Marinagarivorans cellulosilyticus: one gene and its partner. The protein of the gene in region 1 interacts with the protein of each later gene in a pairwise test. Links are inferred from orthologs where the notes say so. Each region holds a gene or a part of one and is shown on either strand. Other genes may lie near its edges.

The links.
Region 2: the proteins of MARGE09_RS12910 (region 1) and MARGE09_RS17555 interact in binary tests that used the Escherichia coli proteins (3 or more experiments, as listed by UniProt). The link is inferred for Marinagarivorans cellulosilyticus from one-to-one orthologs.

Annotation. Positions count from the first base shown.
Region 1 is NZ_AP023086.1:3,217,009-3,220,395, forward strand. The notes cover bases 230-3,288. They hold MARGE09_RS12910 (chemotaxis protein CheA), read left to right. Parts: upstream 230-593; coding sequence 594-2,984; downstream 2,985-3,288. Other genes in these bases: MARGE09_RS12905 (response regulator), read left to right, coding at 230-526; MARGE09_RS12915 (chemotaxis protein CheW), read left to right, coding at 2,994-3,288. Also shown: MARGE09_RS12900 (STAS domain-containing protein), read left to right, coding at 1-147; more of MARGE09_RS12905, read left to right, coding at 164-229; more of MARGE09_RS12915, read left to right, coding at 3,289-3,387. UniProt on the Escherichia coli protein: Involved in the transmission of sensory signals from the chemoreceptors to the flagellar motors. CheA is autophosphorylated; it can transfer its phosphate group to either CheB or CheY.
Region 2 is NZ_AP023086.1:4,268,479-4,271,770, forward strand. What follows is about bases 329-3,292. They hold MARGE09_RS17555 (protein phosphatase CheZ), read right to left. Parts: upstream 2,231-3,292; coding sequence 1,427-2,230; downstream 329-1,426. Other genes in these bases: MARGE09_RS17550 (chemotaxis protein CheA), read right to left, coding at 329-1,417; cheY (chemotaxis response regulator CheY), read right to left, coding at 2,270-2,653; MARGE09_RS17565 (RNA polymerase sigma factor FliA), read right to left, coding at 2,945-3,292. Also shown: more of MARGE09_RS17550, read right to left, coding at 1-328.

The DNA of each region.
Region 1 (3,387 bases):
GTTGATACCGCTGGTTTGCAACTGCTGCTGGTGGCCAAGGAGGCGGCCAAAGAAAGGCAAATATCTTGGGTCTGGGATGAGCCTTCGGACGTTCTTGTCGGTGGCGCTCGCTTACTTGGCATGCATACAAAATTAGATATTCAATAACGTGTGGAGATAGGGTATGGCACGAATAATCGCCGTGGATGATTCTGCATCAATGCGACAGATGGTTTCATTTACATTAAAAGGTGCTGGTCATGATGTGATTGAAGCGTCGGATGGGGTGGAAGCATTAAAACTGGCTAATCAGGAATCGGGAGTCGATCTCGTTATTTCGGATATTAATATGCCCAATATGGATGGCATTTCTTTAATTAAAGAACTGCGTACCTTAGCGCCCTATAAATTCACACCGATTTTAATGTTGACCACAGAATCCAGTGCCGACAAAAAAATGGAAGGCAAAGCTGCTGGGGCAACAGGGTGGATTGTAAAACCCTTTAACCCCGACCAGTTGTTAGCAACGATTGGTAAGGTTTTATAAAAGCTTAAGTCGTTAAATATGCTGTTGAATATAATGCTCTAACAGCACTAAAACTAAGGTAAGTGTAATGGCTGTCGATTTAAAACAGTTCCATCAGGTATTCATTGAAGAAAGCGTAGAAGGCTTAGATGCTATGGAATCTGCGCTGATGGATCTCGACGTGGAATCCATTGATGACGAGGTCATCAATACGATTTTTCGCAGTGCGCATTCTATTAAAGGCGGCGGCGGTACATTTGGTTTTAGTGCGCTGGCTAGCTTTACGCATGTTTTAGAAACATTACTAGACGAAGTTAGGTCGGGCTCTCGCGGATTGACAACAGAGCAAGTTAACTTGTTGTTGCGTTCAGTTGATTGTATGCGTGAAATGCTGTCTTTAATTCAGGACGAGCGCAATGAGTACACGCCAGCGGCTATAGAAATACAAGCTGCACTGGAAGCGGTTTTAGGTGAAAGCAATACCGTTGAAAATAGCGAGCAAGATTGTGCTGGCGAGCATGCGGGTTGCTGGGAGATTATATTTAAGCCTGAACCTAGCATTATTAGAACAGGCAACGACCCATTGCGTTTAATTCGTGATTTATGCGAATTAGCACAAAATTCGTCAATAGAGCTGTTAGGGGATATTCCTAGCCTCGATCGCTTTGTTGCTGAAGATTGTTGTTTTCACTGGAAGGTTGATATAGAAGGTGAAGGCATTACAGAGCTTGCTATTCGCGAGGTTTTTGAGTGGGTTGAAGATGATTGCGAGCTTGTGATTAGCTCTAGCGAAAATAATCTCGCCGATTCTGGTGCTTCTGAACATCGTTGGCGTATTCACTTTGCGCCATATCCGCACTTATTTCAGACGGGCAATGACCCATTGCGAATACTGAACGAGCTGTCTCACTTGGGTGAAATGGTCACGTGTACGCTTAATGCATCGCAGCTGCCCTCGTTTAAATTGATGGATAGCGAAAAGTGTTATATATCTTGGGATATAGAGCTGTTAGGGCCAACCAGCAAAAGTGAAATAGACGAAGTTTTTGAATGGGTCACAGGTGAGGGCGACATTCATATAGAAGCTGTTAATTCGAGTGCACTGCCTGCTCCTACCACAGCAGAACCTATAGCATCCATTTCAACACCTGAGGCAGTTACAGCCCTCGAACCAGAAAAACCATTACCTTCCGATTCGCCAGCCTCAAATAGCCCCGCGCCAACTATTGATAAGGCTGCCGCAAAGCCGGTACAAAAGAAAGCTTCGTCGGAATCATCGTCTATTCGAGTGGGTATCGATAAGATCGACAGCCTGATTAACATGGTTGGCGAGCTAGTGATTACACAGTCGATGTTGGGGCAGTTAGGGTCAGATTTTGATATTCAAAGTTTGCCTAAGCTTATCGAAGGTTTAAGCCAGTTAGAACAAAATACGCGTGAGTTACAAGAAAGTGTTATGCGTATACGGATGCTGCCAATTAGCTTTGTATTTAGTCGCTTCCCACGCATGGTGCGCGATTTAGGTCAAACGCTCGATAAAAAAATAGACCTCATTTTACAAGGCGAAAATACCGAACTTGATAAAACCGTGATGGAAAAAATAGGCGACCCATTGGTGCATTTGGTTCGCAATTCTGTTGATCACGGTATTGAAACCTCGGCAGACCGCATAGCGAATGGCAAGCCCGAAACGGGTACGGTAACGCTGAACGCTTACCACCAAGGTGGCAACGTTGTTATCGAAATTATTGATGATGGTCGCGGCCTAGATAGGGCGCAAATAGCCGCGAAGGGTATCGAGCGCGGTTTAGTCAATGAAACGGATGCCGCTACTTTTAGTGATGAACAAATCTTTGACCTTATCTTTCAGCCTGGATTTTCTACTGCGCAACAAGTGAGTGATTTATCTGGCCGCGGGGTCGGGATGGATGTTGTTAAACGCAATATTCAAGCGCTCAACGGTGTTGTGGAAATACAATCCAAAAAAGGTGAGGGCACTAAAATTCGCATTAGTTTACCGCTAACGCTCGCTATTTTGGATGGCCAATTAGTGCGCGTAGGGGCCGATACTTACATCTTCCCGTTGGTGTCCATTGTGGAGTCTATGCAGTATCGCGAAGAGCTTGTTAACCATATTGCCGGCGGCTGCAGTGTTTTTAAATTGCGCGATGAATATGTTCCTATTGTGGATTTATCCGAAGCTTTTGGTAACGAAAAAATTGTTGATTGCAACAATTCACTCATGGTGGTTGTTGAATGTGATGGCTTTAAAGTTGGAATGCTAGTGGATGAGCTTATGGCGCAACAGCAGGTTGTTATTAAAAGCCTAGAGCAAAACTATCAGCGTATAGAAGGTATTTCGGGGGCAACCATTTTGGGTGATGGTCGGGTTGCGCTGATTATCGATGTGCCTGGTGTTGTTAGATTGGCAGGCGCTGATCAACTCGTATTACAAAATTCTTTACGGAAATCGGCATAGGGTAATCGTATGCAAGCTGAAAAAATAGAATCAGGTATTGATGGGCAATCAGATGCTGCACCTTCTGGGCAATACCTTACATTTATTATGAACGATGAAGAGTATGGCGTAGATATTTTATGCGTACAAGAGATTAGAGGCTGGGAACCAACCACGCCATTACCTAATGCTCCCTCGCAGATAAAAGGCGTAATAAATCTTCGTGGCACCATTGTGCCTATAGTCGATTTGCGTCAGTGCTTTGGCCTAGATGGCATTGAGTACAGCGCTGTAACTGTTGTGATTGTCCTAAAAGTGCGAACACAAGAAGGCGCTAGGGTCATGGGTATTGTGGTAGATGCCGTATCGGATGTCTATACCTTATCGCGCAGTGATATGCGCAGCGCTCCTGATTTAGGCAATA
Region 2 (3,292 bases), 1.1 Mb from region 1 along the record:
GCTGCATCCGCGTTTTCATGACTGCGGTTTGCAAATCGGCAGTCACTACATCAAGATTGCTAACAGCCTTTGATAAGGATTCATCATTGGCATCTAACCCTAAACGTACTAAGCGGTTGCGCACTAACACTAGCTCGCCAACCATATTCATAATGTCGTCAAGGCGTTGTGTATCAACGCGCACCGTTGCCTCGGCTGCTGGCGCGGGCGCTCCTCCGCCACCACCCCCGCCGGCAGCGGCGGCAACAGCAGCCTCTCGGGGTTTAGGTGCAGGTGCAGGAGTGCTTGGCTTAGCAGCAGCAATCGCCGTAACATTGGCGGGCGCTGCCGGTGCAGGTGTTGATGCAGGCGCTGGTGTTGGCGCAGGAGCCGGCGGCGTGCTAGCGGCAGGTGCTGCTGGTTCTGCGGGTTTTTCAGACGCTTCAGCTTTCGTCGTTTTTGCCCCGTTTACAGTAGGGCCTTTGCCAGAACCGTGTAATTGATCCAGCAAGTCTTCAAATTCACTGTCGGTAATTAAATCGCCGTTACCTTCGCTTGCGCTTGCTGCAGGCGCCGCTGGCGCTTTAGCGGCTGGGGCAGCCGGTGCTACCGAAGGCCCCTTACCCGAACCGTGCAACTGATCCAATAGCGCTTCAAATTCGTGCTCAGATATTTCGTCCGCATTGCTAGCTGCAGCAGGTTCACTGGTTGTTGCAGCTGGGGTTGGCGCAGGAGCCTCACTGGCTGGAGCTTTAGGTGCAGCGCCTGGGCCACCGCCCTTACCATGTAATTGATCTAATAGATTTTCAAATTCATCTTCAGATATTTCGTCACTACTGGCACTCGCTGGCGCACTTGTAGGTGCCGCCTCTGGTGGTTGAGTATTATCGCTAGATGGTTTTTCTGCAGGCCCATCGGCAATGGCATCTATGTATTCTTGATATTCATCGTCCGATAAATTCAAGCCTTCTTCACTAGGTGCTGCGGCGGCAGGCTCTGGCTCTGCTGGTGGCGCGGCGCTTTCTTGTGCTGCTGGCGCATTTAAATCTTCACACGAAACAAGGCGCTCTAAATGACTGACTAATTCCGGTGAAGGGTCTTGTGGTGGCCTGCGGTGCTGAACATCATCAAACTGCGAATTGACGGTATCAAGCGCCTGTAGAACGACATCCATTAATTCAGACGTTACAGGACGCTTGCCGTTGCGCAAAATATCAAACAGGTTTTCGGTTACATGGCAGCATGTCACCATGTTATTTAACTGTAAAAAGCCAGCTCCGCCTTTAACGGTATGAAAACCTCGGAAAATAGCATTGAGCAGATCTTTATCATCAGGGCGCTGTTCTAACTCGACGAGTTGCTCCGATAATTGATCAAGAATTTCACCCGCCTCGACAAGAAAGTCCTGGAGTATCTCTTCATCTTCACCAAATGACATAAATGCTCCTTAAAATCCTAAACTCGATAGCAGGTCATCAACATCATCCTGACCATTAACCACATCGTCACGCGTATCGGCGTGGATTTGCGGCCCTTCTGCTTCACACGGGAGATTGGCTTTTTTGGCAGCCACTGGGTCTGTATCTCGAGATATGCCCGTTACGGCCTCAACCTTACCGGCTATGCGCATTAGGTTAACCAATTCATTTTCAACATCAGTAACAAGGCCAATAACTTTTTTCAAAACTTGACCGGTTAGATCTTGAAAACCTTGCTCCAATATAATGGCTTGTAAGTTTTCATTAAGCTCGTCTGCGCCCAATGTCATTTGCAATAAAAAGCCATCGATGCGCGAATAAAGTTCGGCAAACTCTTCTTTGCTAACTTCTCTACGTCGCAACTTATCCCATTCGTCTTTTAGGGTTTTGGCTTCTCGGCCTAAATTAAGAGCGATGGGTGCCGCTGTTTCTACCCGGTCCATGGTTTTTTCGGCAGCGTCCTGCGTCATATTTATAACGTAATGCAAGCGGTCTGAAGCATCGCGGATTTCACTATCTGCCACTTCAGCATTAGTAGCTGCGCCATTTGTTTCGGAGTCGACATTAAAATTAACAATCGCGCTGTGCAATGCACGTGTTAACTGGCCAACCGAGTTAAACAAATGTTCATCCCGGGAATCCATAATGGAACGAATAACCGCAGAGGCTTCTTCGTAATCATTTTTTTGTAGCTGCTCAACAAGCATCGCAGACCGGTCTTTTAATTCACCGAGAAAGCGTTCGTTGTGATGCCAGTTATCTGTTGGGTCCATAATTTACGCCTTACAAGCAATAGATGCTAACCCTGCGGATTAGCCCACGCGTTCAAAGATTTTATCGATTTTTTCTTTGAGCACTTGCGCGGTAAACGGCTTAACGACATAGCCATTTACGCCAGCTTGTGCAGCTTCAATAATTTGATCGCGTTTAGCTTCGGCCGTTACCATTAATACCGGTAAGGTCACCAACCGCTCGTCGGCGCGCACCTGCTTTAGCAGCTCGATACCCGTCATGCCCGGCATATTCCAATCCGTGACGAGAAAATCAAAATCGCCACTTTTTAGCATTGGCAACGCCGTTGCTCCATCGTCCGCTTCCTGCGTATTGGTGAAGCCTAAGTCCCTAAGAAGATTTTTAATAATCCTACGCATTGTTGAAAAATCATCAACGATTAGGATTTTCATATTCTTGTCCAATGCAACCTCCGCAAACGGAATACCCTGAGTTTGAATTAACGGTTGGAGCTTCTAACTATTGCCACCACAAACATCCAGTTAACAATAACTAAAAGCGAGAAATCCGTGTTAAGTAACCATAAGTCTAGCTCGTCAACTGCAGCTAGCCAGTTTTCGTTGTAATTTAGTCGAGGGGAAATAAAAGTCGTACAAAACACCCCTGTGAATGCCGTCTGGCGGGCCGCAAAGGTAGCGCGAATAAAGCACTAGAAGCGCGAGAAAACAGCGATATTGACCTGCTAAAAAGAAGGGCTAACGCTGCCAGCCAGTCATGCGCGAACGAATGCGCATAGCCGTTTGGCTTAATATTTGGCTAACGCGCGATTCGCTAACACCCAGCACTTCGCCAATTTCTTTTAGGTTTAGCTCTTGTTCGTAATACAGGCTAAGCACCATTTGCTCACGCTCTTTTAAACCCGATATTACTTGGGTTAGCGCTACCTTCATGGCTTGCTTTTGAGCTGTATCGGCGGGGTTTTGGTGTTGTCTAGAATCTTCTGAGGTGAGTAATTCGTCGCCTTCTTCGTCAAAGGTGTCTTCGTAACTAAAGAGCTTAGTGCTGGCGCAATCTTGCGCCATGCTGTGATATTCATCGAGGGT